One region of the Mesorhizobium sp. M1D.F.Ca.ET.043.01.1.1 genome, then DNA from elsewhere that is predicted to be linked to it. Evidence: predicted binding sites of a transcription regulator. Region 1 holds the regulator's gene; the other holds the start of a gene.
What was found. Region 1 encodes PhoB, which activates phosphate uptake and scavenging genes when phosphate is short. Its sites were predicted from a motif close to TGTCATNNANCTGTCAT; they were not measured.
Positions count from the first base shown of each region.

Region 2: EJ067_RS18190 (alkaline phosphatase) is a predicted target of PhoB. The motif match lies at 2,927-2,943, and genes of this name have one in related genera.

Region 1 is NZ_CP034444.1:4,384,315-4,391,936, reverse strand. It holds gene xylF (D-xylose ABC transporter substrate-binding protein) at 1-350, opposite strand, end outside; gene EJ067_RS21320 (ROK family transcriptional regulator) at 700-1,935, shown strand; gene phoB (phosphate regulon transcriptional regulator PhoB) at 2,080-2,769, opposite strand; gene phoU (phosphate signaling complex protein PhoU) at 2,788-3,495, opposite strand; gene pstB (phosphate ABC transporter ATP-binding protein PstB) at 3,513-4,316, opposite strand; gene pstA (phosphate ABC transporter permease PstA) at 4,313-5,164, opposite strand; gene pstC (phosphate ABC transporter permease subunit PstC) at 5,168-6,154, opposite strand; gene pstS (phosphate ABC transporter substrate-binding protein PstS) at 6,218-7,276, opposite strand.
Region 2 is NZ_CP034444.1:3,697,916-3,705,537, reverse strand. It holds gene typA (translational GTPase TypA) at 1-759, opposite strand, end outside; gene EJ067_RS18195 (hypothetical protein) at 960-1,241, shown strand; gene EJ067_RS18190 (alkaline phosphatase) at 1,281-2,855, opposite strand; gene EJ067_RS18185 (MFS transporter) at 3,109-4,392, opposite strand; gene EJ067_RS18180 (TetR/AcrR family transcriptional regulator) at 4,470-5,087, shown strand; gene EJ067_RS18175 (hypothetical protein) at 5,234-5,824, shown strand; gene ppa (inorganic diphosphatase) at 5,825-6,358, opposite strand; gene EJ067_RS18165 (GNAT family N-acetyltransferase) at 6,573-7,079, opposite strand; gene EJ067_RS18160 (TPM domain-containing protein) at 7,217-7,622, opposite strand, start outside.

The DNA of each region.
Region 1 (7,622 bases):
ATCAGCCGGTCGTAGCCGACGACCGGAATGCCCTCGTCCAGCGCCTTCTGCACCGCCGGCCCGATGGCCGAAGCGTCCTGCGCCAGCACGATCAGGGCATTGGCGCCCTGCGAGATCAGGCTTTCGACGTCGGTCAGCTGCTTGCCCGGATTGGACTGCGCGTCAGCGGAAATATACTTGTCGCCGGCCGCCTCGATGGCCTTCTTCATCGCCGCTTCATCGGTTTTCCAGCGCTCTTCCTGGAAGTTCGACCAGGAAACGCCGATCACCTTGTCCTTCGCCTCGGCGACCGACGCGAGCGTCAACGACAAGGCGACACCCGCCAGCATGGCGGTTGCGAATTTCTTCATGATTTCCTCCCTGCGCCCTTGCGGCGCGACCCAGACTGGCCCGAAGGCCGGCACAGAGGCTTTTTTTCGAGCCTCGAAAAAATAGTGATGCAACGCCGAAGCGCTGTCAACTGCGATTCTGATGGTTTTTGAGGTGCCTCGGACTTTTTTTCGAGGCCCGCAATAAATAATGACAGTCCCTGCCGCTTCTGCCACTATCCCAAAACAGTTCCAAGGAAGCGCGACGCTTTCCGCTGGAATTGAACGAGACAATCCAGGGCGGTTCGACGGCTCTGTCCGGAACTGAACCGATCTGGCGCGTCGCCGACGGCCTGCATTATCAAGAGGCCGCGCTGACCGGGAGGAGAAAATGTCGGTCGGAATCCGCCACGACGACCTGCGCCGGCGCAACCGCGCCATGGTGCTTTCGGCCGTGCGCCGGGCCGGCCAGCCGTCGCGAACGGAAATCGCCGCAACCACCGGACTCAGCCACTCGACCATTTCGGCGATCAGCGCGGACCTGATCCAGGAAGGCATCCTGGCCGAGAGCAGGCCGAGCGAGACCGCTTCGCTGAAGCGCGGCCGGCCGCAGGTCGGCCTCGCCCTCAATCCCGAGGTGGCGGCGGTGGTGACGGTGGTGCTGTCGCTGAATTTCCTCTCTGTCGCCGTCATCGACTATGCCGGCCAGGTCATCGCCGAGGAGCAGCGTCGCCTCGATACCCTTACCATGCCGCGCGAAGAGCTGATCGGCGAATGCATTGCGATCGTGCGGCGCCGGCTGGAGGATCCGGACCTCGATGTCGGCAGCGTCGCCCGCCTCGCCATGGGCATCCAGGGCATCACCGATTCCCATGCCCGTGCCATGCTGTGGTCGCCGATCACGCCGCTGACCGACATTCCCTTCGCCGACATCCTGGAAAAGGAATTCGGCATCCCGGCGACCATGGAGAACGACTGCAACATGATGGCGGTGGCGCTGCAATGGCGCGACCCCGACCGCTATCGCGACAATTTCATCGCCATCCTGCTCTCGCACGGCATCGGCATGGGGCTGGTGCTGAAGGGCGAGCTGTTCACCGGCACGCACTCCTCGGGCGGCGAGTTCGGCCACATGATCCACCGTCCGGGCGGCGCGCTCTGCCGCTGCGGACGGCGCGGCTGCGTCGAGGCCTATGCCGGCAACTACGCCATCTGGCGCAGCGCCATGAAGATGAGCGAGGATGCAGAGCCGGTCGATGTCGGCGATGCCGACATGCGCGCGCTCGCCGCCAAGGCGCGCGAGAAGGATGGTCCGGAGCGCGAGGCCTATCGCCGGGCGGGCGAGGCCCTGGGCTTCAGCCTCGGCAGCCTGTTCGCGCTGATCGACCCGGCGCCGGTCGCCATGGTCGGCGTCAGCGCCGCCGCCTTCGACCTGATCGAGCCGGCGCTGCGCGAGGCGATCGCCCAGACCGCCGGCGGCCAGCATTCGCAGTCGATCTCCTTCGATACCGAGCCGAACGAATTGCCGCTGATCCGCGAAGGCTGCGCCATGCGCGCGCTGACCTTCGTCGACCAGGAGATCTTCGCGCCGGGCGTTCAGGCAAGAACGGGCAAGCACGTCGCATAAGCCACAAGCTCAAGCGCCGGGATATGCCGAATCGAGAATGGTGGATTCCGAGAACCGGAACGGAGCGTACTTTAGGTACGTGAGTACCGGAAGCGCAGGAAGCCGCCATTCGCAGGCCGGCCTCACCTGAATATCAGCATATCCCTAATCCTCGCGGATCGCGTAACCCGCCCCGCGGATGGTGCGGATGACATCCGGCATGCGGCCGTTGTTGACCGCCTTGCGCAGGCGTCCTACATGCACGTCCACCGTGCGCTCGTCGATATAGATCGTCTCGCCCCAGACATTGTCGAGCAGCTGGCTGCGCGAGAACACCCGGCCGGGATGCCGCATCATGAATTCGAGAAGCCGGAACTCGGTCGGGCCGAGCCTGATCTCGCTCTTCTTGCGGTAGACGCGGTGCGATTCGCGGTCGAGCACGATGTCGCCGACCTTGAGCACGCTGGACAGCACCTCCGGTTTGGCGCGACGCAGCAGCGCCTTGACCCGGGCCATGAATTCCGGCGTCGAGAACGGCTTGACCAGGTAGTCGTCGGCGCCCGTCGAGAGGCCGCGCACGCGATCGCTTTCCTCGCCGCGCGCCGTCAGCATGATGATCGGCAGCCGTTCGGTCTCGGGCCGCATCCTGAGCCGCCGGCAAAGCTCGATGCCGGAAACCGCCGGCACCATCCAGTCGAGCACCAGAAGGTCAGGCACGTTCTCCTGCAGGCGGATCTCGGCCTCGTCGCCGCGGGTCACCACCTCGACCTGATAGCCTTCGGATTCGAGGTTGTAACGGAGCAGCACCCCCAGCGGCTCCTCATCCTCCACCACCATGATGCGTGGCGCGATCATATAGAGCTACCTTCGCTGTCAGGCCGCCGGCGCCGACATCGCCGTCTCGTCCTGTTTCGGACGGTTCGCGGGCAATTGCGTGCCGGTCAGCACATAATAGGCGTTCTCGGCGATATTGGTCACATGGTCGCCGATGCGCTCCAGATTCTTGGCGCAGAACAAAAGATGCGTGCAAGCCGTGATGTTGCGCGGGTCTTCCATCATGTAGGTCAGGAGCTCGCGGAAGACGGAGGTGTATTTGACGTCGATGCGCTCGTCGTCGTTGCGCAGCTTGGCGAGCGCCGTGGCGTCGCCCGCCGTATATTCCTCGATCACGCCCTGGACCTGGATCAGCACCAGCTGCGCCATCGAATCGATGGAGTGCGACAGGTCGCGCGGCGCGGCGCTGACGCCGACCGAGCCGACGCGCTTGGCGATGTTCTTGGCAAGGTCGCCGATGCGCTCGAGGTCGCCGGCCATGCGGATGGCGCCGACCACGCTGCGCAGGTCGTCGGCCATCGGCTGGCGTTTGGCGATCAGCGTGATGGCGCGGTCGTCGAGCTCGCGCTGCCGCGCGTCCATGATGGCATCGTCGGAGACCACGCGCTGCGCCATCGCGTTGTCGGAGTTGAGCAGAGCCTTGGTCGACGCGCCGACCATCGACCCGGCAAGATCGCCCATGTCACGGATAAGCTGGCTGATCTGCCTCAGATCCTCGTCGAAGGAAGCGACCGTATGGGCCATGATGATGTCCTCGTATGAACTCAGCCGAAGCGGCCGGTGATGTAGTCCTGGGTGCGCTTCTCGCGAGGCGAGGTGAAGATCTTCTCGGTCCGGTCGAACTCGACCAGCTCGCCGAGATACATGAACGCCGTCTGCCGCGACACACGCGCCGCCTGCTGCATGTTGTGGGTGACGATCACGATCGTGTAGTCGGCCTGCAGCTCGTCGATCAGCTCCTCGATCTTGGCCGTCGACAGCGGATCGAGCGCCGATGCCGGCTCGTCGAGCAGGATGACCTCCGGCTTCACCGCCACCGTGCGGGCGATGCAGAGCCGCTGCTGCTGGCCACCCGAAAGGCTCTGGCCGCTGGCGTTGAGCTTGTCCTTGACCTCGTTCCACAGCGCCGCCCGCTTCAGCGCCGACTCGACCCGGTTGTCCATCTCGGCCTTGCTGATCTTCTCATACAGCCGGACGCCGAAGGCGATGTTCTCGTAGATCGACATCGGGAACGGCGTCGGCTTCTGGAACACCATGCCGATCTTGGTCCTGAGCAGGTTGAGGTCCTGCGAGCGGTCGAGGATGTTCTTGCCGTCGAGCAGCACCTGGCCTTCGGCGCTCTGCTTCGGGTAGAGTTCGTAGATTCGGTTCAGCACGCGCAGCAGCGTCGACTTCCCGCAGCCCGACGGCCCGATGAAGGCGGTGACGCTGCGCTCCGGCAGTGACAGGTTGATGTCCTTCAGCGCCTTCGACTGGCCATAGAAGAAGTTGAGGTTCTTGACCTCGATCTTGGCCTTTTCGACGGCCGTCTCGGCTACGTTAAGGTCGGTGGACAACATCGGTTTCATCTGTCCTCTCTGCGTCCGGTAAGGCTGCGGGCGAAAATGCTCAGCCCGAGAACCGTCAGGGTGATTATGAGTGCGCCCGTCCAGGCCAGTTGCTGCCATTCCTCATAGGGGCTGAGCGCGAACTGGAAGATGGTCACCGGCAGGCTGGCCATCGGCGCGTTGAGATTGCTCGACCAGAACTGGTTGTTGAGCGCGGTGAACAGCAGCGGCGCCGTCTCGCCTGAAATGCGGGCGATCGCCAGCAATATGCCGGTGACGATGCCGGAAAGCGCGGCACGATAGGCGACGGAGCGGATCACCACCCAGCGCGGCGCGCCGATGGCGGTGCCGGCTTCGCGCAGCGCGTTGGGCACAAGGTTGAGCATGTCCTCGGTGGTGCGCACCACGACGGGGATCACCAAGATGGACAGCGCCACCGCGCCGGCGATCGCCGAGAAATGCCCCATCGGCCGCACCATCAGCTCATAGACGAACAGGCCGACGATGATCGACGGCGCCGACAAAAGGATGTCGTTGATGAAACGCACCACCGTGGTGAGACGCGAGAAGCGCCCGTACTCGGCCATGTAGGTGCCGGCCAGCACGCCGATCGGCGTGCCGACGATGATGCCGATGATGGTCATCACGATGCTGCCGTAGATGGCGTTGAGCAGGCCGCCGGCGTCGCCGGGCGGCGGCGTCATCTCGGTAAAGACCGCCAGCGAGACACCGGAGACGCCCTTGTAGATCAGCGCGCCGAGGATCAGCGCCAGCCAGGCAAGACCGATGCCCGCGGCGACGACGCACAGCGCCATCATCACGGCGTTCTTGCGCTTGCGGCTCTGGTGGAGCGATGCGGCTGTCGACATCGGTCAGGCTCCCGTGCGGCTATCGATGCGCAACAGCATGTAGCGTGCGAGCGCGAGTATGATGAAGGTGATGATGAACAGGATCAGGCCGAGCGAGACCAGCGAGGACGTATAGAGCTCGCCGTCGGCCTCGGTGAATTCGTTGGCGATGGTCGCCGAGATCGTCGTGCCCGGCGCAAACAGCGAGGCGCTGATGCGGTGCGCGTTGCCGATGACGAAGGTGACGGCCATCGTCTCGCCGAGCGCGCGGCCGAGGCCGAGCATGACGCCGCCCATGATGCCGACGCGGGTGTAGGGAATGGTCACGCGCCGGGTCACTTCCCAGGTCGTGCAGCCGATGCCGTAGGCTGATTCCTTCAGCACCGCCGGCACCGTATCGAACACGTCCTTGGTGATCGAGGTGATAAAGGGCAGCACCATGATGGCAAGGATGAGCGACGAGGTCAGCAGGCCGATGCCGTAGGGCGGACCGGCAAACAGGCTGGAAAGGCCCGGTATGCCGTGGAAAAGGCCGATGATGAAGGGCTGCACCGTCGTCTGCAGGAAGGGCGCGAAGACGAACAGGCCCCAGATGCCGTAGATGATCGAGGGAATGCCGGCGAGCAGCTCGACCGCGATGCCGATCGGGCGCCGGAGCGGGCGCGGGCAGAGCTCGGTGAGGAAGATGGCGATGCCGATGCCGATCGGCACGGCAATGAGAATGGCGATGGCCGAGGTGACGATGGTGCCGTAGATCGGCGCCAGGGCACCGAAATTCTCGGTGACCGGGTTCCAGGATTCGGTGGTCAGGAAGGAGAAGCCGAACTTGGACAGGGCCTCCCACGAGCCGGCGATCAGCGAGATCGCGACCCCGCCGAGCAGGACCAGCACAAGGATGGCGGAAAGGCGCGTGGCCGTCCGGAAGATCGTGTCGGTGAGGGCGAAGCGGCGCACCGTCGCTTCTCTGGACCGCGTGACGGACGGTGCCACGGCTTCGGAAACAGCAGTCATTTAGCCCCTCGCATTTCGAAAGAGACAGGAGGGCGCCGTGGCGCCCTCCCTATTCCGCAGGAATTACATGCCGGAATAGAGCGGCTTGCCGTTCGCGTCGACGATGTCCTTGCCCCACATTTCCTCGACGCTCTTCACCACCGCGTCGGGCATCGGAACATAGTCCAGCTCGGCGGCCATGTCGTCGCCCTTGGCGTAGGACCAGGCGAAGAACTTGAGCGCTTCGGTCGTGGCCGCGGCGTCGTCGGGCTTCTTGTAGACGAGGATCCAGGTGGCCGAAGTCATCGGCCAGGATTCGGCGCCAGCCTGGTTGGCCAGGATCACGCCGTAGCCCGGCTGCGAGTTCCAGTCGGCACTGGCCGCCGCGGCCGAGAACGCCGCAGCGGTCGGCTCGACCTTCTTGCCGTCCTTGTTGACCAGGTCGGTGTAGGTCAGCTTGTTCTGCTTGGCGTAAGCATATTCGACATAGCCGATCGCGCCGCCGGTCTGCGAGACGTTGTTGGCAACGCCCTCATTGCCCTTGGCGCCGATGCCGACGGGCCATTCCACAGCCTTGTCGACGCCGACCTTACCCTTCCAGTCCGCGCTGACGTCGCCGAGATAGTAGGTGAAGTTGAACGTGGTGCCCGAACCGTCTGAACGGTGAACCACGGCGATCGCCTGCGAAGGCAACTTGACGTCGGGGTTGAGCTTCTTGATCGCCGCGTCATCCCAGCTTGTGATCTTGCCGAGGAAGATATCGGCCAGCGTCGGGCCGTCGAGCACGAGTTCACCGGGCTTGACGCCTTCGAGGTTGACGACCGGAACGATGCCGCCCATCACCATCGGGAACTGCGCGAGGCCGGTGCCGTCAAGTTCGTCGCCCTTCAGCGGCGCGTCGGAGGCGCCGAAGGTGACGGTCTTGGCCTTGATCTGCTTGATGCCGCCGCCGGAACCGATCGACTGATAGTTGAGACCGATGCCGGTCTCCTTTTTGTAGGCGTCGGCCCACTTCGCGTAGATCGGATAGGGGAAGGTGGCGCCGGCACCGGAGATGTCCGCAGCCCAAGCGGCGGACAGGGTGAGCGTGGACGCCGTAGCCATTGCGATCGCAACGGCCGCCGAGCGGATGAAATGTCTCATGTGGCCTGCTCCTGTTCGGAATATGGTCTCTTGGCACCGCCTTTTGCCGGCGCCCGTGAGCGCAATAGCTCTCGATTATTACAGTTGCATGACAGTTTCGTGTCAGCCCGGTAACGCCTCATCGGCGATGCCTGGAGGAGCCTGCAGCCGCCCTTTGCGGACCGGCCGGAGTTTGCCGCGGGAATCAGTAACTTGTCTGACTTTTGAGTCAAAAATTATCCCGGCGGCCGGATCTCGGCCGCCGGAAATAAAATCCGGACGAGAGCGCGTTGCCCGAATGCCAGAGCGGATCATGGCATAGCCATCGCCGAAAACAGGGTCCGTTGGGGTAGAGTCGACGCTGTTC
Region 2 (7,622 bases), 690 kb from region 1:
GATTTTCGAGATGCGTCCGGTTTCGATCTGCGTGCCGTCATGGTGCAGCACCTTGACCGCCTGGTTGGGCTTGAGCGTGCCGGACTCGATGCGGCCGGTGATGATGCGGCCGAGGAACGGGTTGGCTTCCAGGATGGTGCCGATCATGCGGAACGGACCGGGATGCACCGTCGGCGCCGGCACATGCTTGACGACCAGGTCGAACAGCGGCGCCAGGCCCTGGTCCTTCGGGCCTTCGGGATTCTCGGATACCCAGCCGTCGCGGCCGGAACCGTAGAGGATCGGGAAATCGAGCTGCTCGTCGGTGGCGTCGAGCGCGGCGAACAGGTCGAACACCTCGTTGACCACCTCGATGTGGCGGGCGTCCGGCCGGTCGATCTTGTTGATGACGACGATTGGCCGCAGACCCACCTTGAGCGCCTTGCCGACGACGAACTTGGTCTGCGGCATCGGCCCTTCGGCGGCGTCGACGAGCACGATCGCCGAATCCACCATCGACAGGATGCGTTCGACCTCGCCGCCGAAATCGGCGTGTCCGGGCGTGTCGACGATGTTGATGCGGGTGCCCTTCCAGTCGACCGAGGTCGCCTTGGCGAGGATGGTGATGCCGCGTTCCTTTTCGAGGTCGTTGGAATCCATGGCGCGCTCGGCCACGCGCTGGTTGTCGCGGAAGGCGCCGGACTGTTTCAGGAGCTGGTCGACGAGCGTGGTTTTCCCATGGTCGACATGCGCGATGATCGCGATATTGCGGAGGTTCATTGTCTGGTCTCGGGAGCGTTGCAGGCAGCAGGCCCAAAAGCGCCGCCTTTTTCGGTTGCGCGGCTCATACAAGGTTTTTCGCAATTGCGAAAGGGGAGGCCCCACCCCAAATACATGGTCACTGATTCTTAAACGTCTTGGGGTGAAATGATTCCATTAACCAAGGCGGAACCTTTGAAGGGTTGGGCGGTTCGATGTTCATGACCGATCAGATGTCCAGATTGCGTCCGGTTTTGGCATGGGCAGCGCTTGGCGTGCTGCTTGCGGCCGGTGTGGCGCAGTCGGCGACGGCTCTGAGGGAAGCTGACCCGATCTCACCGCCTGACGCCAAGACCGCGCAGCAGATGTTCGCCGACGCCCCTGACGGTGTCGACCCGATCGTCACCGGCCCGGTCAGCGCCGCCTTCAAGCAGCGCCAGAAGGCCGCCAACTGCGATACAGCCGTCTGGCCGAACGTTCCAGCGACCTGCTATCCGGATTGACGACCGCTTCCGCGGTCGTCGTCTCCCAGGAAAAGAGCCTCAAGCCGAGCGCACCGGATCGAGCGTGACCTTGTAGAGTTCGTTGTCGTCGCGATCCATCAGCCGCACGGTGAGCTGCTCGGTGGCGCCGGAAATATCGACCAGCCCGAAGAACTGCAGCCCGGCGGACGGCGGCAGGTTCTGGCCCTGCTCGGCGGTCGGCGCCTTGATGAACTTCAGCTCCGGCCCGAACGTCATGTCGAGGTCGTTGGGGCCGAATGTGCCGGCATGGATCGGGCCGGAGACAAATTCCCAGAACGGGTTGAAATCCTGGAACTGCGCCTTGTCGGGGTTGTAGTAATGCGCCGCCGTGTAGTGCACGTCGGCGGTGAGCCATACCGTGTTGGTGATGCCGGCGTTCTTGATGTAGCGCAGCAGATCGGCGAATTCGAGCTCGCGGCCCTTCGGCGCGCCATTGTCGCCATTGCTGACCGCCTCGGCGCCGGCCTTCTTGGTGGCGTCGTTCCATACGACCAGGCCAAGAGGCATGTCGGCGGCGATGATCTTCCACGTCGCCTTGGAATTGGCCAGTTCCCGCTTCAGCCACTTGGTCTGCTGCTCGCCGAGCATGCGCGACTTCGGCGTCAGCGTTTCCTCCATGCCCGGACCGTTCGGCCCGCGATAGGAGCGCATGTCGAGGAAGAATACGTCGAGCAGCGGGCCGTGGGCGATCTTGCGGTAGACGCGGCCGGGCTCCGACGGCTCGTAGCGGATGGTCGTCATCTCGTGGAAGGCGCGCGCCGCGCGGGCCGCCAGCACATGGATGGACTTTTCCGTGTAGCGGTTGTCGGCGGTCAGGTCCTTCGAATCCGACCAGTTGTTCAGCACCTCGTGGTCGTCCCACTGGTAGAAGGTCGGGCAGATGGCGGAGAGGCCAAGCACATGCTTGTCCAACATGTTGTACTTCCACTGGTCGCGGTACTCGTCCAGCGTCTCGGCGACCTTGCGCTTGCCGTCGATCATGACGACGTTCTTCCACTTGCCGCCGCCGGGCAGGTCGACCTCGTCCTTCATCGCGCCGTCGGCATAGATCGTGTCGCCGGAATGCAGGAAGAAGTCAGGCGTGTGCTTGGCGATGGTGGAATAGGTCTTCATGCCGGTCTCGTCGATGCCCCAGCCCTGTCCGGCGGTGTCGCCGGACCAGGCGAAGCGCACGTCGCGCTTGGAGGCCGGCGCGGTGCGGAAGCGGCCGACGATCGGCTCGGAGACGGCATTGATGTCGGAAAGATCGGCGGCGACCATGCGGTAGAAGATATCCTGGTCGGCGGCGAGGTCGGTGAGCAGCCGCTTCACGGTGTAGTCGCTGGCGGGCGAGGTATCGAGCGGCGCCAGCTTTGTCGCGTCAGTGAAGCTTTCCGTCGTCGACACTTCATACATGACGCGCGCCGGGCGATCGGTGCGCGTCCAGACCATGCCGGAGGTGGCGTCGACATCGCCGGACTGGACGCCGTGGGTGAAGGCCGGGCGCTGGCTGGCGCGGGAATAATAGGGCAGCGCGAGGCCGGAGGCGCCGACAAGGCCAAAGGCGCTGGCCGAAGTGACGAAAGCGCGGCGGGTCAACGAGAGCTTGTTCATGGCTGTCTCCGGATGGCATTGAACGCGACCGCCAAGCTCTCGCCTCAATGTTTCAGGCGCATATCGGAACCATGAAGTTTTGATAACAGTGCACTTTTCCTTCTCCCCTTGCGGGAAAAGGTGGATCGGCGCGCGGCGCCGAGACGGATGAGGGGTGCGCGACTGAGTGAGACGGTGGCGTTCCCTGGAGCACCCCTCATCCGTCGCCTTCGGCGACACCTTCTCCCACAAGGGGAGAAGGAAAAGTCGCGCCCTACGCCGCCTGCGGCTCCGGCTCGAAGGCCGGCCTGCTCGTGTTGATCAGCAGCGAGATACAGGCCGCCGCGATGCCCGTCATGCCGGCGATCAGGAAGGCGAGCTCGTAGTTGCCCTGCAGCTCGCGCATGGTGCCGCCGAAGGCAGCAGCCGCGGCCGCACCCACCTGGTGGCCGGCGACGATCCAGCCGAACACGATCGGGCCGCTGCGGTCGCCGAAGGCTTCGTTGGCCAGCCGCAGCGTCGGCGGCACGGTGGCGATCCAGTCGAGCCCATAGAGCACGGCGAAGATGATCAGGCTGACCGCCGAGAAGCCGGAATAGGGCAGGTAGATCAGCGACAGTCCGCGGATCGCATAGTAGACGCCGAGCAGCTTGCGCGGGTCGAAGCGGTCGGTGAGCCAGCCGGACAGCGTCGTGCCGATCAGGTCGAAAATCCCCATCAGCGACAACAAGCCGGCCGCCTGCACCTCGCCGATCCCCATGTCGCCGCAGAAGGAGATGAGATGCGTGCCGACGAGACCGTTGGTGGTGAAGCCGCAGATGAAGAAGGTGGCGAACAGGTACCAGAATACGCGCGTGCCGGCGGCGCGGCGCAGCGTGTTGAGCGTATGCGCCAGGAAATTGCCTTGCGAGGCCGGCGACACTGGCGGCACATCGTCGGCGTCGGCGCCATAGCGCACCTGGCCGATCGAGGCCGGGCGCTCCGGCACCAGTAGATAGACCAGCGGCACCAGGGCGGCGGTGGCGATAGCGATGGCGATGGCGACCGGCTTCCAGCCGCCCGCCTGGGCCAACGAGGCGAGCAGCGGCAGGAATACCAGCAGGCCGGTGGCGCTTGAGGCTGACATCAGCCCCATCACCAGGCCGCGATTGGTCTTGAACCAGCGATTGACGATGGTGGCGCCGAGCACTGTAGCGACCGCACCCGAGCCGATGCCGGAAAACACGCCCCATGTGATCAGCAGATGCCATGGCTTGGTCATCAGCAGGCTGAGCGCCGTCGAACCCGACATCACCAGCAGCGACGCAAGCAGCGTGCGGCGCAGCCCGATCCGCTCCATCAGCGCGGCGGCAAACGGCCCGGTCAGGCCATAGAGGAAGATGCCGACCGCTGCAGCCAGCGAGACGACATCGCGCCGCCAGCCGAAGCTCTCCTCCAGCGGCAGCATCATCACCGACGGCGCGGATCGCAGCCCGGCGGCGATCAGCAGGCAGAGAAAGATGACGCCGACCACGACGAAAGCGTAGCGCTGGCCAAACGGACGAGACTGAGCTATCATGTTACTGACCGGTACGTTGCAATTAGATGGCGCTATGAATACGTACCGGTCAGTAACATTGTCAAGCGAGTCGTTGCATGCCATCGGACAAAAAAATTGAAGCATCCATCAGCGGGGATCACGCGCCAGCGCATCCGAAGGCCGCCGACAAGATCCTCGACGTGGCGCGCGACCTGTTCTATCGCGAAGGCATCCGCGCGATCGGCGTCGACGAGATCGTCAAGCGCGCCGGCGTCACCAAGCCCAGCCTCTACCGCACCTTCCCGTCCAAGGACGAGCTCGCCGCCTCTTATCTGCGCAAGTATGACCTGGAATTCTGGGAGCGTTTCGACGAAGCCGTCGACGCGCATCCCGGCAATCCGCGCGCCCAGATCGTCGCCTTCCTCACCCGCGTCGGCAAGCGCACGCAGAAGCCGGACTATCGCGGCTGCGGCATGACCAATGCGGCGGTCGAGTATCCCGAGCACGGTCATCCGGCGCGGGTGGTGAGCGAGAACAACAAAGTCGAACTGCGCCGTCGCCTGCGCGCCATGGCGGCGGCGATGGGCGCGGCGGATGCCGACACGCTCGGCGACGGACTGCTGCTGTTGATCGAGGGCGCCTATATCAGCGGCCAGTTGTTCGGCCTCGGCGGACCGGCGGCGTCGGTCGCCCGCAACGCCGATCTGCTGATCGAAGCCAGCTTGAAGAAATAGCGATTGGCGCTAGCGCGTTTCACCGTTTCACGGAAACGGCGAAACGCCCTATCTCCTTGTTTTTACGCAATTCCGGACGGAAAACCGCTCACACTTTTCCTGGGATTGCTCTAGGCTGCGGCGACCTTCACCGGAGATGTCCCGCAATGCGTGCGCTTCTGATCCTTCTTGGCCTTGTCGCTTTGTGCCCGGCAGCGCATGCCGGCGACATTTCCAGCGCCTACACCGATCTCGACTGGAAGAAGGATTGCGTCACCTATGCACAGGCGGAAGAAGGCGACGGCGATTGGGCGAGCCTCGCCTGCGCGGGCTATCGCGGCTATCCGGTGCTGGTCGGCTACGACGACGCGCGCGAGTCCGTCTATTACGGCTTTCCCTCCGACGACATGACCGCGGTGTGGGAAAGCTTTTCCGCCTTCAATTCCTCTGGAGCCAAGGTCGAGTGGCGCATCGAAACCAACGGCGACAAGGCCATCCCCTTCGCCGTCATTCACCGCCGCGAGATCAGCAATCCCGAAAACGAGAACAAGCCGACCGAGGTGCTGGTTGTCGCCAAGGTCGCGCAGCCGGAGGAGCATGAGGGCTGCACCATCGGCCTGGTGCTCGCCACCGGCAATGCCGAGGCCAACGACCAGGCGCGCAAGCTCGCCGACGAAAAGGCGAAGAGCTTTGCTTGCGGCAAGGACAAGCGCGAGCTGATCGGCAACGTCCCCGACTTCGGCCGGGTCGACAACTGATTATTTGCTGGCCTTCGCCCGCTCGATTGCGTCGACGATCATCTTCTTGGCGTATTTGGAATCGTGCCAGCCCTCGATCTTGACCCATTTGCCGGGCTCGAGGTCCTTGTAGTGCTCGAAGAAGTGCTGCACCTGCTGGCGGGTGATTTCCGGCAGATGCGTGTATTCGGTGACGTTCTCGTAGCGCAGCGTCAGCTTCGGCGACGGCACCGCGATCACCTTCTCGTCCTGGCCGGCATTGTCTTCCATGATCAGCACGCCGATCGGGCGCACATTGATGACGCAGCCCGGCACCAGCGCGCGCGTGTTGCAGACCAGCACGTCGATCGGATCGCCGTCGCCCGACAGCGTGTGCGGCACGAAGCCGTAATTGCCGGGATAGCGCATGGAGGTGTGCAAGAAGCGGTCGACGAACAGCGTGCCGGCCTCCTTGTCCATCTCGTACTTGATCGGCTCGCCGCCGATCGGCACCTCGATGATGACGTTGATGTCGTCAGGCGGGTTCTTCCCGGTGGGCACGGCTTCGATACGCATGGCGCAAATCCCTCTCAATCTTGTGAGATCGATAGCGGGACACGCGTCATGGTGCAATGCGGCGAATGGTGCTGAACGCTATTGGAAGCGCACAGTTTGTGATGGGTTGTAATGCATGTCGGCCAAAAGTGCGCAGCGGTTTTGGGGAGAACGACATGCGTCGAGACAGAAACTTAAGGCGCGTCGCGGCGCGACGCGCTTTGACGGTGTCCCGTCATTCCCAGACGAAGGCGACTTTCTTCAGCGCCTTCTGCTCGAAGACCTCGACGCCTTCGGCGATGTCGCGGCCGCCATTGCCGGCATAGAAGGCCAAGGCGTTGTGATTGTCTTCCAGCGCCCACACCACCAGGCCTTTGAGGCCATGGTCGGCAAGGCGCGTCCGCGCCGCCTTGAACAGCCGGCTGCCAAGCCCGATGCCCTGGTACTCCGGCCGCAGGTAAAGTTCATAGATCTCGCCCTGCTGCCTGAGTTCGCGGGCGCGGTTCTTGCCGATCGTGGCGTAGCCGGCGATCGTGCCGCCGATCTCGACGACCAGCACCGTGGCCGCGCGGCGAATCGCGTTCGCCCACCAGTCCGGGCCACGGCGATTGATCATGGCCGTCAGCGTGCGGTGCGGGATGATGCCGCAATAGGCGCCGCGCCACGCTTCCTGATGCACTTCGGCGATGGCGGGTGCATCGCGAGGGTCGGCTTTGCGGATGTCGATCGTCAGCGTGTTCATGATTTGTTAACCATAGACCCGCTTCGCCTGATTGCAAAGAGTTCGCTCTGTCGCGCCCGCGCTTTCGCACAAGCGAAATTGCCGGCATCGGAAGCCCGGAAAACGGCGTTCGGCAGGGCAGTTACGGACAGGTCCGGTCAGATTTCGACGAGGTGGTCGTCCAGCTCGTTGGTGTCGCCTTCGGTGACCGGGAAATGCTCGGCGAGCACCGCGCCGACCGATTCGATCGCCTTGACGAAACCGTCGGCGAGTCGGTCGTCGCCGGCGTGCCGGGTGAGCTCCCGCACCACGCCGTCCCAGACATGCTGGCCGACCTTTGCGTCGATGCCGCTGTCGGCGGCCACTTCGGCATAGCGCTCGGCGATCGAGACGAAGATCAGCACGCCGGTGCGCGCGCTCGTGCGATGGACGTTGCGGGCAAGGAATTGCTTCATCGCATTGGCGTGAGCCGCCTGGTAGCGCAGCCGCCTCGGCACGAGATGGATGCGCCAGCCGGGCAGCGCCCATAGAAGCGCGAGCATGCAGCCCAGCGCCAGAATCTCG